Regions from separate parts of the Streptomyces sp. NPDC054813 genome, predicted to be linked through region 1. Evidence: riboswitches for the same ligand, from Rfam matches in the RefSeq annotation. Region 1 holds a riboswitch; each other region holds the start of a gene.

Region 1 (4,176 bases):
AACCACTTGAACCCGACGGGAACCTCGACCAGTTGCCGGCCGAGGTCGGCGGCGACCCGGTCGATCATCGAGGAGGAGACGAGGGTCTTGCCGACACCGGCGCCCGCCGCCCACTGCTCGCGGTGCCGGTAGAGGTAGGAGATGGCGACGGCCAGGTAGTGGTTGGGGTTCATCAGGCCGGCGTCGCGGGTGACGATGCCGTGCCGGTCGGCGTCCGCGTCGTTGCCGGTGGCGACCCGGAACTCGTCCCGCTTCTCGATCAGCGAGGCCATCGCGTACGGCGAGGAGCAGTCCATGCGGATCTTGCCGTCCCAGTCCAGCGTCATGAACCGCCAGGTGGGGTCGGTGTAGGGGTTGACCACGGTGAGGTCGAGGCTGTGCCGTTCGGCGATCCGGCCCCAGTAGGCGACGGAGGCCCCGCCGAGCGGATCGGCACCGATGCGCAGCCCGGACGCCCGGACCGCGTCGAGGTCGAGGACGCTGGGCAGGTCGTCGACGTACACGCCCATGAAGTCGTACCGGCCGGTGGTGGGCGCGGCGAGCGCACGCTCGTAGGGAAGGCGCTGTACGTCCTTCATCCCGTCGGCGATGATCCGGTTGGCGCGGTCCTGGATCCAGGAAGTGGCGTCGGAGGCGGCGGGCCCGCCGCTGGGCGGGTTGTACTTGAAGCCGCCGTCGGCGGGCGGGTTGTGCGAGGGGGTGACCACGACGCCGTCCGCGAGTCCGGTCGTACGGCCGCGGTTGTGGGTGAGGATGGCGTGCGAGACGGCGGGGGTCGGCGTGTAGCCGTCGGCACTGTCGATCAGGACGGTGACGCCGTTGGCGGCGAACACCTCCAGGGCGGTGACCTTGGCGGGCTCGGACAGGGCGTGCGTGTCGGCGCCCAGGAAGAGGGGACCGTCGGTGCCCTGGCCGCTCCGGTACTCGCAGATGGCCTGGCTGGTGGCCGCGATGTGGTCCTCGTTAAACGCGGTCGTCAGCGACGATCCGCGGTGCCCCGAAGTGCCGAACGCCACCCGCTGGGCCGGGTCGGCCGGGTCGGGGTGCAGTGCGTAGTACGCCGTGACCAGCCGGGCCACGTCGACGAGGTCCTCCGGAGCCGCCGGCCGGCCCGCTCGCTCATGCGGCATGAGTCCACTTCCTCCGCAGTCGTTGATCGATCGCTGGACGCCCATCTTTCCTTGTCAGCGGCGGCGGACGCGAGTGCGGCACCGGCGCCGGCACCGAAGACACCGGCTCAAGGCAGCCCGGCTCGTGGCAGTCCGCCGGGTCGCTGACCAGGTTCTCCAACTCGTCCAGGGGCCGTTCGGTCCGCTTCACCTGCTGGGCGAGCACCCTCACCCGGGCGCTCTGGCCGCCGATCTGCCGAAGGCTGGCGGCCAGTTGCTCGTACTCGCGGACGGCGAGGGCGACGACCTCGTGGCCGCCGAGGGTGATGCGGCGTGGCTGGGGGTGTCTGGCCACTCGGGTCCTCCGCTCCTCGCCCTGCGCTCGTCCCTGTCCGACCGGGTGGTGCCCGGAGAACGCGAGAGGGCCCCCGGATGGTTCCGGAGGGCCCTCACGTGTCGTGAATCGTTCAGTGTGCGGCGGGAACCGTCCGCCCGGCCGGGGCCTTCGCCGGCTTGGGGTTGAGCTGCCGTTCCGCCAACTCGCCGAAGAGCAGGCCGAAGCCGCCCCACAGCACCAGCTGGATGGCCAGTGCCGAGAGCCGGAACCGCCACAGCAGGGTGGCCGGGAAGTCCGTCGGCACCTCGTTGACGGTCGGCAGGAACTGGTACGCCAGTCCGATGACGACCGCGAACGCGGCCGCCGCGACCACGGTCGCCCACCAGGTGCCGAGGCTCGGACGGAGCCGCTTGCCCAGGATGGTGGCGGCGACCGCCAGGAGCACGCTGAGCACCATCATCAGGAAGTACAGCGTGGTCCGCTTGCCGATGGTGTCCGGGTCGCCCACCGACGGCGGGTTGGCCGGGTACTTCAGGAAGGGCACCACGTACACGGCGAGCAGCGCGCAGACGGACAGCAGCAGCGCCGTCGCCCGCGGCGAGAAGCGGCCGAGGCGGCCCAGGGCGAAGCAGTAGGCGAGTGCCGCGATGCCGCCGAAGGCGACCCCGTAGACCAGCACACCGGTGGCCAGGCCCGCGGTGGACTGGAGGGATCGGGAGACGACCTCCATCTCGTGCTCGTGCGAGTGGGCGTCCTCGAAGCTGATCGCCTTGTCGACGTTCGGCTCACCGAGGAGATAGGCGACGACCAGGGCGAGCACACCGGCGGCGAGGCCGGCGAGCATGCCCCGCACCAGGAGGTTTCTTACCGTTGCGGAGTTCATGAGCGTGCGGCGTCCCTTGCGTCAGTGGCAGGGGAAGCCAAGGAGGTGGCGGGCGTCGTGCACCCACTCGTGGACGTCCGTGCCGTTGAACACGGAGGTGGCGCCCTGCTCGGCGCCGACGAAGTAGAGCAGGATGAGCATGAGGATGCCGAAGAAGACCGCCCAGGGAGCTATCGCGCTCAGCGGCAGCTTGGCGGGAACGACGGGGGTGGTGGCTGTCGGCTGCGCGACGGTCTGCGCCATGGCAGAACCTCCTCTGGGAGTTCGCGTCCCATCTCGGTGGTGCACTGGACGACGGCTACGGGTCTGACTCACGAGTTGCCGGGGGCTCTCGCATACAGTGGCGCGACCGTGCCGGACTTCCACCGGCTTCCGTTCTTTCGTCGTCGATATCGGACAGACCGTACCGCGTGTCAGGGGCACGGCCAAGACCGCACCACCAGGCGTGATCTTCATCTCGCGCCCGGTAGCCTGTTCTGGGGGTGCCGGGTCAGCGGTGACGGAACCCGGCGGGCGTCCGCCGGTCCAGGTAGCCCTGCGGCTGCGTCGTCGGCGGCCATGGACGCGCCCATGTGCCCGAGCCCGATGAAGGCGACGGCACGGCTCACCAGGCCACCTCCCTGGTGGTGTCGGGTCCGGCGAGCCCCAGTTCGCGCTCGCCGAGCGGAGCGAAGAACCGGTCGACATCGGCGTCGGTGACCTCGGCGAGGGTGGCCGGGGACCAGCGCGGGTCGCGGTCCTTGTCGATGACCTGGGCACGGATGCCCTCCACCAGGTCGGGGGCGGACAGGGCGGCGCAGGAGACGCGGTACTCCTGGTCCAGGACCCGCTCCAGCGGACCGAGCCGCCGGGCCCGGCGCATCGCCGCCAGGGTGACTTTCAGGGAGGTCGGCGACTTGGTGAGCAGGGTCTCCGCCGTCTCCTTCGCCGCCGGGTCGCCATGGGCGAGCAGCCGCCGGACGATCTCCTCGACCGTGTCGGCGGCGTAGGAGGCGTCGATCCACTCCCGGTGGCGGGCCAGTTCGCCTTCCGGCGCCGGTCGCACGTGCCGGTCGAGCGCATCGTGCACGGGTCGGTCGGCGAGGTCGGCGATCAGCCGCTCGATCCTGTCCGAGGGAACACAGTGGTCGGCGAGTCCGCACAACAGGGCGTCCGCCGCCCCGATCTGAGCGCCCGTCAGCGCGAGGTGGGTGCCCAGTTCGCCAGGGGCGAGGGCGAGCAGGTACGTGCCGCCGACGTCGGGGACGAAGCCGATGCCGGTCTCCGGCATCGCGATCCGCGACCGCTCGGTGGCGATCCGGACGCTGCCGTGCGCGGAGACGCCGACGCCGCCGCCCATGACGATGCCGTCCATGATCGCGACATAGGGCTTGGGGTAGCGGGCGATCCGGGCGTTGAGGCGGTACTCGTCGCGCCAGAACTCCGCCGACGCGCTGCCGCCCCCGGCGCGGACGTCCTCGTAGATGCTCCGGATGTCACCGCCCGCGCACAGACCGCGCTCCCCCGCGCCGGTGATGACGACGGTCTCGACGGCCGGATCGTGCTCCCAGGCGCTGAGGGCCTGGTCGATGGAGCGGACCATGGCGTGGGACAGGGCGTTGAGGGCCCTGGGACGGCTGAGGGTGAGGTGGGCCGCCCGGCCGGCGGTGTGGAGCAGGACGTCGCTCATCCGAGGGCCTCCGTCAGGCCGCGGGCCACGATGACGCGCATGATCTCGTTGGTTCCTTCCAGGATCTGCTGGACCCGCAGGTCACGGACGATCTTCTGGATACCGTACGCGCTGAGGCAGCCGTGGCCGCCGTGCAGTTGGAGCGCGCGGTCGGCCCGGTGGGCAGGGCTGCGGTCGA
Region 2 (4,176 bases), on a different contig from region 1:
GGGGCGGGTGAGGGTCTTCTCCCGGGCGAACCGCACCCGTACGGGCAGCACCCCGAGACCGGCCACCTGCCCGCGCCGGCTCTCGACCTCGTCCTCGATGTGCTCCCCGAGGACCTGGAAGCCACCGCAGATGCCGAGCACCGGCCGCCCCTCGGCGGCCCTGCGCTCCAGCGCCTTTGCGAGCCCCCGCTCCCGCAGCCACTCCAGGGCCCGGACCGTCCCCCGGGTGCCCGGGATCACGACGAGATCGGCGTCGGCGAGCTCCTCCGGACGGTCCACGAACCGCACCACGACGCCCGGTTCGGCGGCCAGCGCGTCCACGTCCGTGAAGTTGGACATCAGGGGGATGGCGCAGACGGCGACCCGCAGGACGTCCGCACCGACGGGCGGGGCCGTGTTCGACTCCCGGACGGTCCCGCGCAGGGAGACCCTCAGTCCGTCCTCCTCGTCGATCCCGAGACCGTGCCGGAAGGGGAGCACGCCGTAGGTGTGCCGCCCGGTGAGGCCGTGCAGCATGTCGAGGCCGGGCTCCAGCAGGGAGACGTCGCCCCGGAACTTGTTGACGAGGAACCCGGCGACGAGGGCCTGGTCCTCCGGCGAGAGCAGGGCGACGGTGCCGAAGAAGGAGGCGAACACGCCCCCGCGGTCGATGTCGCCGACGACGAGCACCGGGATCCGCGCGTTGCGCGCGATCCCCATGTTCACGATGTCGGTCCGGCGCAGGTTGATCTCCGCCGGACTGCCCGCCCCCTCACAGATCACCGCGTCATACGTGCCCCGCAACTCGGCGAGACAGTCGAGCACGGTCCCGAGCAGCTTCTGCTGCCGTCCACCGTGATAGCCGCGCGCACTCATCTCACCGACCGGCTTGCCGAGCAGCACGACCTGACTGCTCTGCTCGCCGCCCGGCTTGAGCAGCACGGGGTTCATCAGCGCGGTCGGCTCGACCCGGCAGGCCTGCGCCTGCATGGCCTGCGCCCGCCCGATCTCGGCGCCCTCGCGCGTGACGAAGGAGTTGAGGGACATGTTCTGCGCCTTGAACGGCGCGACCTTGACGCCCTGCCGCGCCAGCCACCGGCAGATACCGGCGGTGACGACACTCTTGCCGGCATCCGAGGTGGTACCCGCGACGAGGAGACCTCCGTTGTTCATGAGGAACACCCCGGGTGCCGCACGGCCGACGGCGCCGGGTTCTTTGCAACCCGCCCCCGCAGCAGGGCTCCGGCCGCACTCACCCCCAGCGCGAGCCACCCCACCCGCCGTGACAACCGCACCGCCCGCTCGATGTCCGCGACTTCCACGCTCCGCCCCTCCCCGTTCAGCACCGGCCGATGCTCGACCCGCCCGCCGTATGACAAGGTCCCGCCGAGCCGTACCCCCAACGCCCCCGCGAACGACGCCTCCACCGGCCCGGCGTTGGGGCTCGGGTGCTTCGCCGCGTCGGCCCGCCAGGTCCGTACGGCCCCCTTGGTGTCATCTCCTGCGACGGCGGCCAGCACGGCGGTGAGCCGTGCCCCCGGCCACCCCGCAACGTCGTCCAGCCGCGCCGAGGCCCACCCGTACCGCCGGTACCGGGCCGACTTGTGACCCACCATGGCGTCCAGGGTGTTGACGGCCCGGAATCCGAGCAGCCCCGGCACCCCGCCCACGGCCCCCCACACCAGCGCACCCACGACCGCGTCGCTCGTGTTCTCGGCGACGGACTCCACGACGGCCCGGGCGATCCCGTCGGCGTCCAGGGCCTGCGGATCCCGTCCGCACAGATGCGGCAGCCGGGCCCGGGCGGCCTCGACGTCCCCCGTCCTGAGGGCGTGCCCGATGACGCCGGCCTCGCGGGCGAGTGAAGTGCCCCCGACGACGGCCCAGGTGGCGGTCGCGGTGAGCGCGACGGAAGCGGCGGTGGACGGTCGTAGGACCCGCTGGGCCAGGGCACCCAGAGTCACGGCGCCGCCGGCGCAGGCGGCGGTGTGCAGCGCGCCCCACCCGCGGTGGTCCCGCCACAGCGCCCGTTCGACGGCCCCTGCCGCCCGTCCGAACGCGGCGACCGGATGCCCGCGGCGCGGATCGCCGAGCAGCAGATCGCCGAGAAGGCCGGCGGCGGCGCCGTACGCGAAGACGCGACCGGCACCCATCGGCTCAGCCCGCCGCGGGGGCGGGAACGGGCCTGGTACTCAACCTCGAACGGCAGCCGCGCATGGCGATATGTCCTCACTCAGGGTGTCCACGCCCTGGTTCGACGAGACCGGCGGTGAGAGTTCCTGGCTCCCGGGGACTGCTATCCCGGTGACAGTGGCGGGACCGCGCCGGATTCGCACCGGCTTCCTCTCTTGCCGCCGTACTTGGCTCCGGAAGTCCACCACGCCCCCGGAAGAACCGTCAACTTGCCGTTGACCTGCGGGGGGAGTGTGTGGGAAGGCCCACACCGGTGGTCCAGCGGGGCTCGTGGGACATGCCGAAGGCTCCTCCCGAGCGAGTCGGGGAGGAGCCTTGCCCGGCCGAGATCAGGCCTTGACCACGATCAGGACTTGGCCACGATCAGGTGGATGCCGTACGCCACCGCGGCCGCGCAGGCGGCGAAGCACAGGTAGGCGGCGGTCACGGCCAGGGCCGCGGAGTTGCCCTGGGCCATGGCGCGTTCGCGGGCCGAGAGGCCCTTGATGCCGAGGGTGAAGAGGGCCACCATGCCCACGGTGACCACGAGGCTGACGCCGAAGACGGAGCCGATGGCTGCCCAGTCGATGTTCATGTCGGTTCTTCCTCGGGGGTCAGACGGTCGCGGCCGGGTCGGTGGCGGCGGCCGGCGCGGGTGACGGGGCGGGGGACGGGATCGTGGCGGTGAGGTCGTCGGTCACCGTGCCCGCGGGCGGCGGGGTCACGGCGGCCATCGCCGCGGTCACCACGCCGGCCGGCTCCGTGCCGTCGGTGTCGTTGACGTTGGCGCTGTCCACGACCTCGCGGCGGGAGAGCTTCCAGATCGTGGCGCTGGAGGCGACGAGGAAGACGGCGACGACCGCCGTGCCCCAGTCGCCGAGGTCCGTCACGGACTCGGCGAGCGCCCCGACGACCGCGGCCGCGGGGAGGGTGAGTACCCAGGCGACCATCATGCGGGTCGCGGTGGACCAGCGGACCGTGCCGCCCTTGCGGCCCAGGCCCGCGCCCATCACGGAACCGGAGACGACGTGCGTGGTGGAGAGGGAGAAGCCGAGGTGGGAGGAGGCCAGGATGGCGGTGGCCGCGCTGGTCTGGGCGGCGAAGCCCTGCTGCGGCCGGAGGTCGGTCAGGCCCTTGCCCATGGTGCGGATGATCCGCCAGCCGCCGATGTAGGTGCCGAGGGCGATGGCGAGGCCGGCGGAGAGGATGACCCAGGTGGGAGGGTTCGAGCCGGGGGCGATGGAGCCGCCCGCGATCAGCGCGAGGGTGATGATGCCCATCGTCTTCTGCGCGTCGTTGGTGCCGTGCGCGAGGGAGACCAGGCCGGCGGAGGCGATCTGACCGGCGCGGAAGCCCTTGCGGGTGGCGTTGTCGTCGGCGTTCTTGCCGATCGCGTACGACAGGCGGGTGGAGAGCATCGCCGCGAGGCCCGCGACGACGGGGGCGGCGACCGCCGGGAGCAGGACCTTGGTGACCAGCACGTCGCCGTGGACCGCGCCGAAGCCGGCGGAGGCGACGGTGGCGCCGATCAGACCGCCCATCAGCGCGTGCGAGGAGCTGGAGGGCAGACCCACCAGCCAGGTCACCAGGTTCCAGAGGATCGCGCCGACCAGGGCGGCGAAGATGACCTCGGGGCGGATGCCGTTCTCGTCCACGAGGCCCTTGGAGATCGTGTTGGCGACCTCCACGGAGAGGAAGGCACCCACCAGGTTGAGCGCGGCCGACATGGTCACCGCGATCTTGGGCTTGAGCGCGCCGGTCGAGATGGTCGTGGCCATCGCGTTGGCGGTGTCGTGGAAACCGTTCGTGAAATCAAACGCGAGTGCGGTCACCACCACAATCGCGAGGATCAGCGAGAAGCTTTCCATTTACCCAGACAATCTTTAGAGGTCATCGGCCGTTGGACCGTAAGCAACCTGGATGAACGGAAGGTGAACTGAGATGGTCTCTGTGGTGACTGTGATCGGCCTCGGGGTATCCGCGCGCGGGAACGGCCGAAGCCGCCGTCCCGTATCAGGTCCGGCG
Region 3 (4,176 bases), on a different contig from region 1:
TCGCCCTGACCGGCATCCTGGCGACGATGCCCTACATCGCGCTCCAGCTCGTCGGCATCCAGGCCGTCCTGGACGTCATGGGCGTCGGCGGCGGCGACGGCACCAACTGGTTCGTGAAGGACCTCCCGCTGCTCATCGCCTTCGGCGTCCTGGCGGCGTACACCTACTCCTCCGGTCTGCGGGCGCCCGCGCTCATCGCGTTCGTGAAGGACGGGCTGATCTACCTCGTCATCGCGGTTGCGATCATCTACATCCCGATCAAGCTGGGCGGCTTCGACGACATCTTCGCCAAGGCGGCCCACGCGTTCGCGCAGGTCAACCCGGCCACCGGCAAACCACGCGGCGCGCTGGCGCCACCAGAGGCCGGCCAGTGGACCTACGCCACCCTGGCCCTGGGCTCCGCGCTCGCGCTGTTCATGTACCCGCACTCGATCACCGCGACGCTCTCCTCCCGCAGCCGTGACGTGATCCGCCGCAACACCACGATCCTGCCGCTGTACTCCCTGATGCTGGGCCTGCTCGCGCTGCTCGGCTTCATGGCCATCGCGGCCGGCGTCAAGGTCACCAACGGCCAGCTGGCGATCCCCCAGCTGTTCGAGAACATGTTCCCGGACTGGTTCGCGGGCGTGGCCTTCGCGGCGATCGGCATCGGCGCCCTGGTCCCGGCGGCCATCATGTCCATCGCGGCCGCGAACCTCTTCACCCGCAACATCTACCGGGACTTCATCAAGCCGGACGCCACACCGAAGCAGGAGGCCCAGGTCTCCAAGCTCGTGTCACTGCTGGTGAAGGTCGGCGCGCTGGTCTTCGTCCTCACCATGGACAAGACGGTCGCCATCAACTTCCAGCTGCTGGGCGGCATCTGGATCCTGCAGACCTTCCCGGCGCTGGTGGGCGGCCTGTTCACCCGCTGGTTCCACCGCTGGGCCCTGCTGGCGGGCTGGGCGGTCGGCATGGTCTACGGCACGGCCGCGGCGTACGGCGTGGCCTCCCCCACCCAGAAGCACTTCGGTGGCTCGGCCAAGGAGATCCCGGGCATCGGCGAGATCGGCTACATCGGCCTGACGGCGTTCGTGATGAACGTGGTGGTGACGGTGATCCTGACGTTCGCCCTGAAGGCCCTGAAGGCCCCCGAGGGCATCGACGAGACCAAGGCGGAGGACTACACGGCCGACGCGGGCGACCCGGGAGTGGAAGCCGAACTCCCGCCGGCCGTCGCGGAGGGCGCCCACTAGAGCGCGCCCCGTCAGGGGCGCGGGGAACTGCGCGACCAGCCACGAACAACCCGCAGCGGGCCACCGAGAATTCCCACCCTCGGCGGCCCGCTGTCGTACACACTCCTCCGCATGACGATCCACATCCGCGAAGCGCAACCCACCGAATACGACATCCTCGGCGAGATAACCGCCCAGGCCTACCTCCAGGACGGCCTCCTCGACTTCGGCGAGAGCGACTCCTATCTCACCGAACTCAAGGACGTCGCGAAACGGGCAGCCGCGGCCACCGTTCTCGTCGCCGTGAACGGCAACGCCCTCCTCGGCGGAGTCACCTTCGTCCCCGGCCCCGGTCCGATGGCCGACCTCGCCGCCCCCCAAGAGGCCGAGATCCGGATGCTCGCCGTCGGCCGAGCCGCCCGCGGCCATGGCGCCGGCGAGGCGCTCGTCCGCGCCTGCATCGACCGCGCACGCGCCCTCGACGGCTGCGAGAAGGTCGTTCTGTCGACGCAGCGCACCATGGAATCCGCCCACCGGATCTACGAGCGCCTCGGCTTCGTCCGCACACCCGGGCGGGACTGGAATCCCTTGCCGCAGCTGTACGACATCACTCTCCTCACCTACGAGTTGACGCTGCGAGACCGTTCGCGACACAACATGTGGGGGTGACGCGACAGCGCGGCACTAGATGTATGCTCATGCTCGCTGTCGCCGCAGGGGAATCCGGTGCGAATCCGGAACTGTCCCGCAACGGTGTACTTGTGCACATCTGTGCACAAGCGTCAGTCCGAGGACCTGCCGACAGCACGCCCGGCCGTCCGGCCCGGGTGTTCTGACGTCCGGGTCTCGTGGAGTGGGCCGGGGACGCGACACGCGTGCGTGCGCTCGTGTGCTGCCTCCTGCCCTCCGCCAGGCCCCGTGCCGAGCGAGGGAGAGCCCCACGTGACCATCGCGCCAGCCGAACCGGCTTCAGCGACCATCTCTGTGGACGAGGACAGTCCCGGCGCCGCGTTGCTGCGGACCCTGACCGGGCTGACCGCCGACCTCCCCGACGCCGACCCCGGCCGGGTCGCCGCCGCCGCGCTGCGCGGCCGGTCCGCGCGGGCCGACGAGTCGGAGTTGCGCGAGCTGGCCACCGAGGCGGCCGCCGGGCTCATCTCCGAGGACCCCGCCTACTCCCGGCTCGCCGCCCGGCTGCTGACGATCTCGGTCCGTGCCGAGGCCGCCTCGCAGGGCGTGACGTCCTTCACCGAGTCCGTCGCCGTCGGGCACCGCGAGGGCCTGGTCGCCGACCGCACCGCCGAGTTCGCGCGCCTGCACGCGGCCCGCCTGGACGCCCTGGTCGACCCGGACGCCGACGACCGCTTCGGCTACTTCGGCCTGCGCACCCTGCACAGCCGTTACCTGCTCCGGCACCCGATCACCCGCAAGGTCATCGAGACTCCGCAGCACTTCCTGCTCCGGGTCGCCGCGGGTCTCGCCAAGGACGACACAGTCCGCGCCCTGGACGAAGTCGCCGCGCTCTACAAGCTCATGAGCCGCCTCGACTACCTCCCCTCCTCCCCCACCCTCTTCAACTCCGGTACCCGGCACCCCCAGATGTCGTCGTGCTACCTCCTCGACTCCCCGAAGGACAAGCTGGACTCCATCTACGACCGGTACCACCAGGTGGCCCGGCTCTCGAAGCACGCCGGTGGCATCGGTCTTTCGTACTCCCGGATCCGCTCCCGCGGTTCGCTGATCCGCGGCACCAACGGGCACTCCAACGGCATCGTGCCGTTCCTCAAGACGCTCGACGCCTCGGTCGCCGCGGTGAACCAGGGCGGCCGGCGCAAGGGCGCGGCCGCGGTCTACCTGGAGACCTGGCACTCCGACATCGAGGAGTTCCTGGAGCTGCGCGACAACACCGGTGAGGACGCCCGGCGTACGCACAACCTGAACCTCGCGCACTGGGTCCCGGACGAGTTCATGCGCCGGGTGAACGCCGACGAGCAGTGGTCCCTGTTCTCCCCGGCCGACGTGCCGGAGCTGGTGGATCTGTGGGGCGACGAGTTCGACGCGGCCTACCGCAAGGCCGAGGCCGAGGGGCTCGCGCGCAAGACCATCCCGGCCCGTGACCTGTACGGCCGGATGATGCGCACCCTCGCGCAGACCGGCAACGGCTGGATGACCTTCAAGGACGCGGCCAACCGGACCGCGAACCAGACGGCCACCCCCGGCCATGTCGTCCACTCCTCCAACCTCTGCACGGAGATCCTGGAGGTCACGGACGACGGCGAGACGGCGGTCTGCAACCTGGGCTCCGTGAACCTCGGCGCGTTCGTGGACACGGCGACCGGTGACATCGACTGGGAGCGGCTGGACGAGACCGTCCGTACCGCGGTCACCTTCCTCGACCGGGTCGTCGACATCAACTTCTACCCGACCGAGCAGGCGGGCCGCTCCAACGCCAAGTGGCGTCCCGTGGGCCTCGGCGCCATGGGTCTCCAGGACGTCTTCTTCAAGCTGCGGCTGCCCTTCGACTCCGCCGAGGCCAAGGCGCTCTCCACCCGGATCGCCGAGCGGATCATGCTCGCCGCGTACGAGGCCTCCGCCGACCTCGCCGAGCGGGGCGGCCCGCTGCCGGCCTGGGAGAAGACCCGTACCGCGCAGGGTGTGCTGCACCCCGACCACTACGGCGTCGAGTTCACCTGGCCGGAGCGCTGGGCGGCGCTGCGCGCGCGGATCGCGACCACCGGTCTGCGCAACAGCCTGCTGCTCGCCATCGCGCCCACCGCCACCATCGCGTCGATCGCCGGTGTCTACGAGTGCATCGAGCCGCAGGTCTCGAACCTCTTCAAGCGCGAGACGCTGTCCGGTGAGTTCCTCCAGGTCAACTCCTACCTGGTGCAGGAGCTCAAGGACCTCGGCGTCTGGGACGCCCGCACCCGGGAGGCGCTGCGCGAGGCCAACGGCTCGGTGC

What was found. Region 1 has a riboswitch for cobalamin ahead of ACWGJB_RS21230 (CbtB domain-containing protein). Riboswitches for the same ligand answer to the same signal wherever they lie in the genome.
Region 2: linked by a shared signal. The riboswitch ahead of ACWGJB_RS11205 (cobalamin biosynthesis protein) and the one ahead of ACWGJB_RS21230 (CbtB domain-containing protein) in region 1 are both predicted to bind cobalamin.
Region 3: linked by a shared signal. The riboswitch ahead of ACWGJB_RS13790 (ribonucleoside-diphosphate reductase subunit alpha) and the one ahead of ACWGJB_RS21230 (CbtB domain-containing protein) in region 1 are both predicted to bind cobalamin.

What each region holds. Positions count from the first base shown of each region.
Region 1 covers NZ_JBSHAF010000010.1:24,965-29,140, forward strand. The annotation lists gene pgm (phosphoglucomutase (alpha-D-glucose-1,6-bisphosphate-dependent)) at 1-1,130, opposite strand, end outside; gene ACWGJB_RS21220 (hypothetical protein) at 1,120-1,464, opposite strand; gene ACWGJB_RS21225 (CbtA family protein) at 1,577-2,329, opposite strand; gene ACWGJB_RS21230 (CbtB domain-containing protein) at 2,351-2,572, opposite strand; cobalamin riboswitch at 2,608-2,750, opposite strand; gene ACWGJB_RS21235 (enoyl-CoA hydratase/isomerase family protein) at 2,934-3,998, opposite strand; partial or broken gene ACWGJB_RS21240 (acyl-CoA dehydrogenase family protein) at 3,995-4,176, opposite strand, start outside.
Region 2 covers NZ_JBSHAF010000005.1:65,538-69,713, reverse strand. The annotation lists gene ACWGJB_RS11210 (cobyric acid synthase) at 1-1,152, opposite strand, end outside; gene ACWGJB_RS11205 (cobalamin biosynthesis protein) at 1,149-2,132, opposite strand; cobalamin riboswitch at 2,234-2,373, opposite strand; gene ACWGJB_RS11200 (hypothetical protein) at 2,519-2,746, opposite strand; gene ACWGJB_RS11195 (anion permease) at 2,766-4,019, opposite strand.
Region 3 covers NZ_JBSHAF010000006.1:114,246-118,421, forward strand. The annotation lists gene mctP (monocarboxylate uptake permease MctP) at 1-1,235, shown strand, start outside; gene ACWGJB_RS13785 (GNAT family N-acetyltransferase) at 1,347-1,883, shown strand; cobalamin riboswitch at 1,907-2,031, shown strand; gene ACWGJB_RS13790 (ribonucleoside-diphosphate reductase subunit alpha) at 2,157-4,176, shown strand, end outside.